DNA from 3 places in the Pedococcus sp. P2_F6 genome. Region 3 is predicted to be linked to each of the others. Evidence: riboswitches for the same ligand, from Rfam matches in the RefSeq annotation. Region 3 holds a riboswitch; each other region holds the start of a gene.
What was found. Region 3 has a riboswitch for S-adenosylmethionine ahead of AC1DWP_RS05050 (bifunctional o-acetylhomoserine/o-acetylserine sulfhydrylase). Riboswitches for the same ligand answer to the same signal wherever they lie in the genome.
Positions count from the first base shown of each region.

Region 1 (3,262 bases), 960 kb from region 3:
TCGATGGCCGGGCCCTTGGCGGGCGAGGTGGTTTCGGCAGTCGCCGAAGGGGCCAGAACGCCGGGCGAGGTGGGGCGCTTCTCGCCGGGGCGGAACCGCCGACCGTCGGGTGCCACGAGAGCGGCCTGCTCGAACGCCTCGTCCCCCTCGAGCGGACCCTCCGGGTCGATCACGCGGCGACGACGCCTGGGCTTGTCCTCGACCGCGTCGGCGAGCGGGTCCTTCCCGGCGTCGACCGTCCCACGGTGGAGGAGGTGGTCGCGCAGCTCGGCGAGGCGGGTGGGGACCATGTGCACGGGCGTCGCGGTCATCACCAGGAGGCCGAAGAAGCCCAGCATCAACAGGATCGGCACGGTGCCGTAGACCGACACCGCGGCCTCGAGCGGGCTGGATGCCAGGAACCCGATGATGCCGCCACCGTCACGCATCCCGTCGGCGCCCTGGGGTGGGGTGGGGATGTCGGCGGCGACGTGGGCCAACCCCGAGGCGGCGAAGGCGAGGGCGCCCAGGCCGACACCGAGGCGGGAGTTGGCCGAGTCCTCTTGCGGCGCGCGCAGGAAGCGGATGCCCAGGAAGAGCAGGGCGAGCGGCACGGCATAGGCGACGCGTCCGAAGGTGCCTGCGACGACGGCGTGCACGACGTCGCCGAGGGCGCCCTCGAAGGCCCACCACTCCCGGGCGGCGACGAGGATCGACACTCCGATGAGGAAGAAGCCGAGCCCGTCACGTCGGTGCTCGGGCTCGAGCTCACGGGCGCTGGTGCCGACCCGGCGCACCGCGCCGCCGGCCACGTGTGCCATGCCCATCCAGGTGCCGCGGACCGCGCGCAGGGGCAGCGGCAGTCCGCCACCGCTGGCCTTGCCACGCGCGGGGGACTTGCGGGGTGTGCTGCTCTTGCGGTTGGCGGGGCGTGTTGCGGTGCCCCGGCTCCCCGACGAGCGCGACCCTGCATTTGATCGTGCTGGTGTGGACGGACGTGTCGCCATGCTCCGCAGGCTACGCGAAGGTCACACGGGACACACGCGTCACACGCGTTCCACCCGCAGGCAATGTGTCCGGATCGCCCTGGCCCGAACGGCCGAGTTGCCCTCCCCGATCGGGTACGAAGGGCAGGTAGCCCTTACCAGGGCGCACGCCCGGTGGGACGCTGGGCCTTGCGTCTGGCGGGGCCTGTGCCGACGACCAGCAGTGGTCGTCGGCACAGGCGCGCACAGGGGGAAGGGTCGCGTGGGGACGGCGATGCCGACCCGCCCCGCCAGATCGCTCGGCCCTGCCTCCGGCCACCTGGCGGTCACGGACTTCCGCCATCTCAGATCGCGGGAACCCACGCCCACGTGCTGGATCCCGCTTGACCCGTGCCGCTACCCTCGACGACAGGTCATGAGTGTCAGCGCACAGCCCCGGCTTGCTGACCAGCAACCCTCCTCCGCGGTGGGGTGCTCCGGGTGACGACCGGGCCGACTGCACCCGCAGCCGGCAAGCGCGGACTCGGGAGCTCTCGGGTCCCACCCGGACCAGGAGCTCTACCCATGTCGATCGCGAGCACCCCGCCACCAGCCTTCCGTCGCAGCGCCCCCCTCGCGCACGCCCGCACCCAGAGCCACCTCCGCCCTGTTCCCGATGCCCGGTCACTGGGCGAGGTCGGCCCGCTGCCCGCGGTCGTGTCGGAGTCGCTGCTCGTGCCGACGCTGGACGGGGCCGTGGACTACGCCAACTTCGACCACGCGGCGTCCACGCCGGCGCTGGTCAGCGTCAAGAAGGCCGTCGACACGGCGGTGCGCACCTACTCCTCGGTCCACCGCGGCAATGGCTGGGCCTCCCGGGTGACCTCGTCCTGGTACGAGCAGGCGCGGGCCGAGGTGCGGTCGTTCGTCGGGGCACGCGAGGGCGACGAGGTCGTCTTCACCCGCAACAGCACCGACTCGTTCAATCTCCTGGCGCGATGTCTGCCGCGCCACACGCAGGTCTTCGTCTTCGAGTCCGAGCACCACGCCGCGCTTCTGCCGTGGCCCCACCAGCGCACCCACCGGCTTCCGGTCCCCGGCAGCATCAGCGACGCGAGGGCGCTCCTGCGGACTGCGCTTCGCGACCACCCCGGCCGCCACCGGTTGGTCGTGCTCGCCGGCGCCTCCAACGTCACGGGAGAGATCTGGCCGGTCCGCGAGCTGGCGGCGATCGCCCGCCAGGCGGGCGCGAGGGTGGTCCTCGACGCCGCGCAGTACGCCCCCCACCGCCGCGTGGACCTGGACGACCTCGGTGTCGACTACGCCGTGCTGTCCGGCCACAAGCTGTACGCACCGTTCGGCACGGGAGTCCTGGCAGGCCGGGCGGACTGGCTGGACGCTGCGGCGCCCTACCTCGCCGGCGGCGGCGCCACCAAGTCCGTGACCGAGCGCGCAGTCGTGTGGCAGAAGGGGGCCGCACGCCACGAGGGCGGCAGTCCCAACGTCATCGGCGCGATCGCCCTCGCTGCCGCGTGCCATGCCCTGCGGGCGCACGCGGACGCGGTGGAGGAGCACGAGCGCACGCTGGGCCAGCGTCTGCTCGACGGTCTGGCCGCCATCGACGGCGTGCAGACCTACTCCCTCTTCAGCCCGGACCACGAGCGCGTTGCCGTGGCGACCTTCACCATCGACGGGGTCGACTCGTCACTGGTGTCCGCGGCCCTGTCGGCCGAGCACGGCATCGGGGTCCGGGACGGCAAGTTCTGTGCGCACCTGTGCGTCGACGCCCTGCTCGACGACCCCCACGCCGTCGGGTCCACGACCGCCGTCCGCGCCAGTGTCGGGCTGGCCACGACCGCTGAGCACGTCGAGCGGTTGCTGTCAGCCGTGGCCGAGCTCGCCGAGCACGGACCCCGCGCCGACTACGTCAACGGACCGCAGGGGTGGTTGCCGGTCGGCGACCCGCGCGCGCTCGACCTCGCGCGCCCCTGGTAGCCGCCCCCGCGGCATACCCGAGCCCCACCTGCCGCACCTTTATCGGGTGACCCGATAAAGGTGCGCTTCACCCGGAAACGGTTCTCGGGTGAAGCGCGCCCTTCTCGGGTGGAGCAGGCGCAGGCTAGGCCTGGATGACGACCGGGATGATCATCGGGCGCCGGCGGATCTTGCCGCCGACCCAGCCACCGATCGCCCGGCGCATGACCTGCTCGAGCTGGTGGGAGTCGGTGACGCCGTTGCCGGTGGCCTCGGCGAGCGCCTGTTCGATCTTGGGCCGCACCTGGCTGAAGATCTCGTCGTCCTCGGCGAAACCCCGGGCC
Region 1 is NZ_JBFUEZ010000001.1:107,199-110,460, reverse strand. It holds gene AC1DWP_RS00510 (FtsK/SpoIIIE family DNA translocase) at 1-986, opposite strand, end outside; SAM riboswitch class IV at 1,377-1,489, shown strand; gene AC1DWP_RS00505 (aminotransferase class V-fold PLP-dependent enzyme) at 1,530-2,939, shown strand; gene AC1DWP_RS00500 (ribonuclease J) at 3,064-3,262, opposite strand, start outside.
Region 1: another riboswitch for S-adenosylmethionine. It lies ahead of AC1DWP_RS00505 (aminotransferase class V-fold PLP-dependent enzyme); the one in region 3 lies ahead of AC1DWP_RS05050 (bifunctional o-acetylhomoserine/o-acetylserine sulfhydrylase).

Region 2 (3,262 bases), on a different contig from region 3:
TGGCGAGGGTGGTCCGCCAGGGAAACAGGGCGTACTGCTGGAAGACGATGCCCCGGTCGAGACCGGGACCGGTCACCTCGGCGCCGTCCACGAGGACGCTGCCGCTCGTGGGGCGGCTCAGCCCGCCGAGCAGGTCGAGCAAGGTGGTCTTGCCCGACCCGCTCGGTCCGACCAGCGTGAGGAACTCACCGCGTGGCACCTCCAGCGACACGTCCTCCAGCGCGACCAGCGTGCGCGCCTGCGGCTGGTCCCTGGTCGGGCGGAGCGCGAACTCCTTGGTCACGCCACGCAGCTCGATGTGGGCACTCATGAGGACGCCTTCGACGCGAGCCCGTTGTAGTCGTTGGTGTAGAGGTCGCGGGGCTTGAGCGCGCCCTGCTTGAGGACCCCGCTGTCGACGAGCCACGGCTCCCAGCGGGTGAAGTCCTGGTCGCTGATCACGCCGCCCTTGCTGGCGACTCCCACGCTCTTCCAGAACTTGAGGTTGTCGGTCTTCTCGTTGCGACCACGCTTCTCGATGATGGTGCTGAACCGCGCGATGACGGTCTCGCGAGGGCTCGTGCGCTCCCACTCGATCGCCTTGGCGACCCCGGTGACGAACTCCTTGGCTGCCGCAGGATGCTTGGCGATGAAGTCGTCCCGCAGGACGTACTGACCACCGTTGAAGGCGCCGAACAGCTCGTAGTCGCTGAACAGCGACCGCAGCCCACCCGTGGCGATGGCGTGGTCCTGCAGGACCCCCGAGAGGGTGCCGACGTCGACCTGCCCACGCCGAACGGCCAGCTCGGTGTCGTTCGGGGGCAGCGGGACCAGCTGCACCTGCTTGATCTGCGCCGGCGTGAGGCCGTTCTTCTTCAGGTAGGTGTCGATGACCGCCTCGGCGTGCGCCCCCAGGGTGTTGACAGCGACCTTCTTGCCGATCAGGTCGTGCGGGGTCCGGATCGGACTGTCGTCCTTGACGTAGAAGCCGTTGAACGTCCTGACGTCCTCGCCGTAGTAGTTGATGACGGCCTTGACCGGGGCGCCGGCGCTGATGAGCTTGACCACGGCGCCGGAGAACGCACCGCCGAAGTCGGTCTGCCCCGTGGCCGCGGACTGGATGTCCTGGGGACCGCTCGTGGTGTTGCCGACCCAGTTGAGCTTGAGGGTGGGGAAGTAGCCCAGGTCGGAGGCGAGCTCAGGTAGGGACACCGAGTTGGCCCACCCCTGGTAGCGAATGGTCACCGGCCCCTTGTCCTTCGCGGACGTGCTGGCCTCGCTCGACGGGAGCGAGCAGCCGGACACCAGGACGAGTGGGAGGGCCGCCGCCAGCGAGGCGACCAGCGCCCGGCTCGCGGTGAAGGAACCACGGATCGTGCGCATCAGGCCACCGCCTCGCGGAGCACGGCACCCGCGGTGACCAGCGAGCGTCCTGCCACGGTGTCGAGGAAGACGGTCGTGACCTCGCGCAGCGGGCGCAGGGCAGCCTCGTCGAGGAAGGCCTCACCCCCGTCGACGAGCCTCACGTGGTCGGCCAGGACGAACCAGCCCGGGGTGATGCTGCTCGGCGACAGGCTCGCCAGGACGGGGCGGAGGGCATAGTCGACGACCAGCACGTGGGCGGGCGTGCCGCCGGTGGCCACCGGCAGGACGACCTTGCCCCGCAGCGCGAACTGCGGCAGCAGGTCGAGGAAGGTCTTGAGCAGGCCGCCGTAGGCCGCCTTGTAGACCGGGGTGGACACGACGACCGCGTCTGCCGCCTCGAGCGCAGCCACGGCGCGGGCCACGTCGGGGTCATGGGCGTCCCCGCGCAGGAGTGGGCCGGCCGGCAGGTCCCGCAACACGATCGGGACGACGACGTGGCCGGCGCGTTGGAGCTGTCTCGCGATGTCGGAGAGGACGGCGTCGGTCTTGGAGGAGAGGGAGGGACTGCTGGAGATCGTGGCAATGACAGCCATGGGTGGATCCTTTCGGGCAAGGGGAATCGCCGGTCCCGCGCCGAGGCGCAGAACCGTTGGAGGAGAATGGGTTTCGAGGCAGCAGGTGCCGAACAGACCTACGAGCGCAGGTCAGAGACCGGCTGAAGCCGACGAACGACGAGGGCGCGCGTCAGGGGCGACAGAGCGCGCTGGAAACCCTGAGCAGGTCGATGTGCCTGCGCAGGACGGGTCGGCAGGAGCGATCGGCTGCCTGCCTGGATCCGTTGTCCTTCATGGGTTTCCGTCCTCGGATGAGGCTCGAGCCTCGCGCTTGCGGCGGTCGTTCGACTGCCACCTGGTCTTCACCCGGAGCACCCCACCGCGAGTGGGAGGGTTGCCGTCCAGCGAGCCGGGGCTTGTCACTGGAGCTCATGACCTACGTCGAAGGTAGCGGTTCCTTCATTGCCTATCAAATAAGTAGGATATGCCTCTCGCATGGTGGGACGACAAAGAGCGCCCACGCACGGAATCCGTTGCGCGGGCGCCCTTTTGGACAGGCGTCATATGCGTGGCGGGGGCCCGCCAGGGTCCGTCAGACGCTGACCTCGATGGCGATCTTGCCGCGGACGTGCCCGGTCTGGCTCAGCTCGAACGCCTCAGCCGCATCCGCGAGCGCGAACACGTCGGCCACCGGCACGGTCAGCCGACCCGCGTCGGCGAGGTCGCCCAGCGCAGTCAGGTCCTCGGCGTTGGGCCGCACCCATGCGGCGATGCCACCGGCCTCGGCGACGGTGCCGTCGGCGATCGACCCGTGCCGTCCACCGTCGGCGAGAACGGCCTGCGTGACGTCCAGGACCCCGCCGACGAAGTCGGCCACGACGTCCACGCCGTCGGGCGACAGCTCACGTACGCGCTCGGCCAGCCCCGCGCCATACGTCACCGGCTCTGCACCCAGCCCGCGCAGGAACTCGTGGTTGCCCTCGGAGGCGGTGCCGATCACGCGCGCGCCGAGAGCTCGGGCGATCTGCACGGCGAAGAGACCGACTCCACCGGCGGCGGCGTGCACGAGGACCGTCTCGCCATCCTTGAGTCCCAGCCGAGCGATCAGCTGGTATGCCGTGAGGCCGGCAAGCGGGAGGCCCGCCGCCTGGTGCCAGTCGAGGGACTTCGGCTTGCGGGCGACCGTGCGGACGGGCGCGGTGACAAGCTCGGCGAAGGTGCCGCCCTGCACCCAGTCCTTGCGGGCGTAGGCGATCACCTCGTCGCCGGGGGCCCACTCGGGGGTGTCGGGGCCGACCGCCTCGACGACTCCCGAGACGTCCCAGCCCGGGATCGCGGGGAACTCCACGACCATGAGGCCGTCG
Region 2 is NZ_JBFUEZ010000003.1:98,658-101,919, forward strand. It holds gene AC1DWP_RS08400 (ABC transporter ATP-binding protein) at 1-310, opposite strand, end outside; gene AC1DWP_RS08405 (ABC transporter substrate-binding protein) at 307-1,362, opposite strand; gene ssuE (NADPH-dependent FMN reductase) at 1,362-1,937, opposite strand; SAM riboswitch class IV at 2,221-2,335, opposite strand; gene AC1DWP_RS08415 (NADP-dependent oxidoreductase) at 2,491-3,262, opposite strand, start outside.
Region 2: another riboswitch for S-adenosylmethionine. It lies ahead of ssuE (NADPH-dependent FMN reductase); the one in region 3 lies ahead of AC1DWP_RS05050 (bifunctional o-acetylhomoserine/o-acetylserine sulfhydrylase).

Region 3 (3,262 bases):
ATGCCGCAGCCTGGCATCGGTTCGCCGAGGCGGACCGCCGGTGCGCCACGGTTCTGCACCAGCTCGTCCAGGACGGCCTCGACGACTCACGGATGTACGACTCGCTGACGGGGCTCAGTCGCGGGGCCGGCGTGCTCGGGAGCGCGGCAGGGGCCGTGGCGATGGCTCCCACGCCGCCGTCCAAGGCGCTGGGGGTCGCCGCCGGGGCGTGCGACGGACTCCAGCTGACGGCAGACGCGGTGGTCAAGGTCGGCTACGGCGACGGGGACTGGGGCCACATCGGCGTGGGCGCCGCCATGTCGGTCACCGGCGCCGCGTCCGGCGTGCTCAAGCGAGGCGCCCTGGCGACGAACCCCGCGGCCCTCGCGGGCCCGACGAGGACGGCGCGACGCTCGCTGCGCTTCGGCACGGCTCAACGGCTCCGGCTCGCGACGGCCGAGGAGCTTCGCCGCGCCGGTCGAGCCGAGTACCAGCCCGACGCCCGCACGTTCCGCGCGACCCGGTCGCCGGGCTCGCCGACCGCGACAGCGCACTGGGTGGCCGAGCAGGTCGCGGGACGTGCACGCGTCCTCGTGCGCAACAAGTGGCTCGACGACCTCGCCCTGGTGACCCGTGACCCCGCCCGGTCGCGCACGATGTTCGTGACCGGCCTCGCGGCCGAGGCGACCACGGCGGGTCTGGGGGCCGTCGGCACCGGGCGCGACCTGTACGCCCGACACGAGGGGGACCTGGCGATGCGGACCCGCGACGCCACCGATGCGCGCGGCACCACCCCCGATCCCGACCCACGTCCCGGCGCTCGCTGACCCGCCGTTCGTGCGTCCGCCATGAGAGATGGGTATGCCGCCCGCTCACCTCCCCGGCGTAGCCTCGGCCCAGGTCATGAGTGCCAGCGACAAGCCCCGGCTCGCTGGCCGGCAACCCTCCTCCGCGGTGGGGTGCCCCGGGTGAAGACCTGGCGGGCGGCGCAGTCGCCGTCCGCAAGCGCGGGAGACCCACCACGTGTCCCGCACCGTTCCGGCGGTGGCATCAGTGATCACAGGACCTCGGGAGCTCGAACCTCCCTTCACAGGCACCTCGACCACCCGCTCCGCCGGTGACGGGCCCCCGATCCGTGCCACGCGGCATCCGAGAGTGAAGGACACCGAGATGAGCTCCACCAACTGGTCGTTCGAGACCCGGCAGGTCCACGTCGGACAGGAGCCGGACGCCGCCACCGGCGCTCGCGCCCTGCCGATCTACCAGACGACGTCGTACGTCTTCAAGGACACCGAACACGCGGCAAACCTGTTTGCCCTCAAGGAGTTCGGCAACATCTACACCCGCATCATGAACCCGACCCAGGACGCTGTCGAGCAGCGAGTCGCGTCGCTCGAGGGCGGGGTCGGGGCGCTGCTGGTCGCCTCGGGCCAGGCTGCCGAGACCCTGGCCATCCTCAACATCGCGGAGGCGGGGGACCACGTCGTGGCGAGCCCGAGCCTGTACGGCGGCACCTTCAACCTGCTCAAGCACACCCTCCCCAAGTTCGGGATCGAGGTGGGCTTCGTCGAGGACCCCAACGACCTGGAGTCCTGGCGGGCCGCCGTCCGACCCAACACCAAGCTGTTCTTCGGCGAGACGATCTCCAACCCGAAGTCGGAGGTGCTCGACATCGAGGGCGTCGCGGCCGTCGCCCACGAGGCCGGAGTGCCGCTCGTCGTGGACAACACGATCGCGACGCCCTACCTCATCCGCCCACTGGAGTGGGGAGCCGACATCGTCGTGCACTCGGCCACCAAGTACCTCGGTGGTCACGGCACGTCGATCGCGGGGGTGATCGTCGACGGGGGCACGTTCGACTTCGGGGCCGACCCCGACAAGTTCCCCAACTACAACACCCCGGAGGAGAGCTACCACGGGCTGGTGTTCGCGCGGGACCTCGGCGTGGGGAGTGCCTTCGGCGCCAACCTCGCGTTCATCCTCAAGGCGCGCGTCCAGCTGCTGCGCGACCTTGGTCCCGCGATCGCACCGTTCAACGCCTTCCTCATCGCCCAGGGCATCGAGACACTGAGCCTGCGCATCGAGCGGCACCTGGAGAACACGCACAAGGTGGCGGCGTTCCTCCAGCAGCACGAGCAGGTCGAGCAGGTCGTGTGGGCCTCCCTGCCGGACCACGAGTCGTACGCGAAGGCAACGAAGTACACGCCCCGGGGTGCTGGGGCGGTGCTGGCGTTCGAGATCGTCGGCGGCGTCGAAGCGGGGCGTCGGTTCGTCGAGTCCCTCGTGCTGCACAGTCACGTCGCCAACATCGGTGACGTGCGCTCGCTCGCGATCCACCCAGCCTCCACGACCCACTCCCAGGGCCCGGACGGCGACCGTCTGAAGGCCGGGGTCACGCCCGGGCTGGTGCGCCTCGCCGTGGGCATCGAGCACATCGACGACATCCTTGCCGACCTGGAGCAGGGCTTCATCGCGGCCAAGGGCGTCTGAGGCGACTGCTGACACCTGCGTCCGACCGAACACGTCGAATGCAGGTGTCAGCAGTCGGCCGCGGGGGGATACTGGGGCATGGCTTCGCACCCGGGGCCCGTGACGCTCCACCTGCACGTCCACACGGTCCACCTTCCACACCAGGTCGCACCGCTTCTCCTCGTCGCGGTCGTGACGGTCCTTGCCGTCGTCCTCGTGCTGGTGACCGTCGCAGGTGGCGGGGCGATCCTGGCTCCCGACCAGCTGCCGAACCCGCGCAACCTGACGACACTGGTGCGCTGAGCAGACCCAGGGGTGGCTGGGGCTCACCCGTATGATTTCGCCCGTGTCCTCCGAGCAGCGGTCCCGGTCTCGGCGGCCACGTCAGGCGGGCCCACCTCGGCCCGTGCGCGTCCCGCCGCCCGTGCCGGAGCTCAAGTACCCGCCGGACCTGCCGGTCGTCACGCGCAAGGACGACATCGCCGCCGCGATCCGCGACCACCAGGTCGTCATCGTCGCGGGCGAGACGGGCTCGGGCAAGACCACCCAGCTGCCCAAGATCTGCCTCGAGGTGGGGCGCGGGCAGGCCGGACTGATCGGGCACACCCAGCCGCGACGCATCGCGGCCCGCTCGGTCGCCGAGCGGATCGCCGAGGAGCTCGAGGTGGAGCTCGGTGGCGCGATCGGCTACCAGGTGCGTTTCACCGACCAGAGCAGCGACTCCACCCTCGTCAAGGTGATGACCGACGGCATCCTCCTCAACGAGATGCAAAGAGACCGGTTGCTGCGCAAGTACGACACGATCATCATCGAC
Region 3 is NZ_JBFUEZ010000001.1:1,067,715-1,070,976, reverse strand. It holds gene AC1DWP_RS05055 (hypothetical protein) at 1-806, shown strand, start outside; SAM riboswitch class IV at 879-993, shown strand; gene AC1DWP_RS05050 (bifunctional o-acetylhomoserine/o-acetylserine sulfhydrylase) at 1,150-2,469, shown strand; gene AC1DWP_RS05045 (hypothetical protein) at 2,548-2,751, shown strand; gene hrpA (ATP-dependent RNA helicase HrpA) at 2,783-3,262, shown strand, end outside.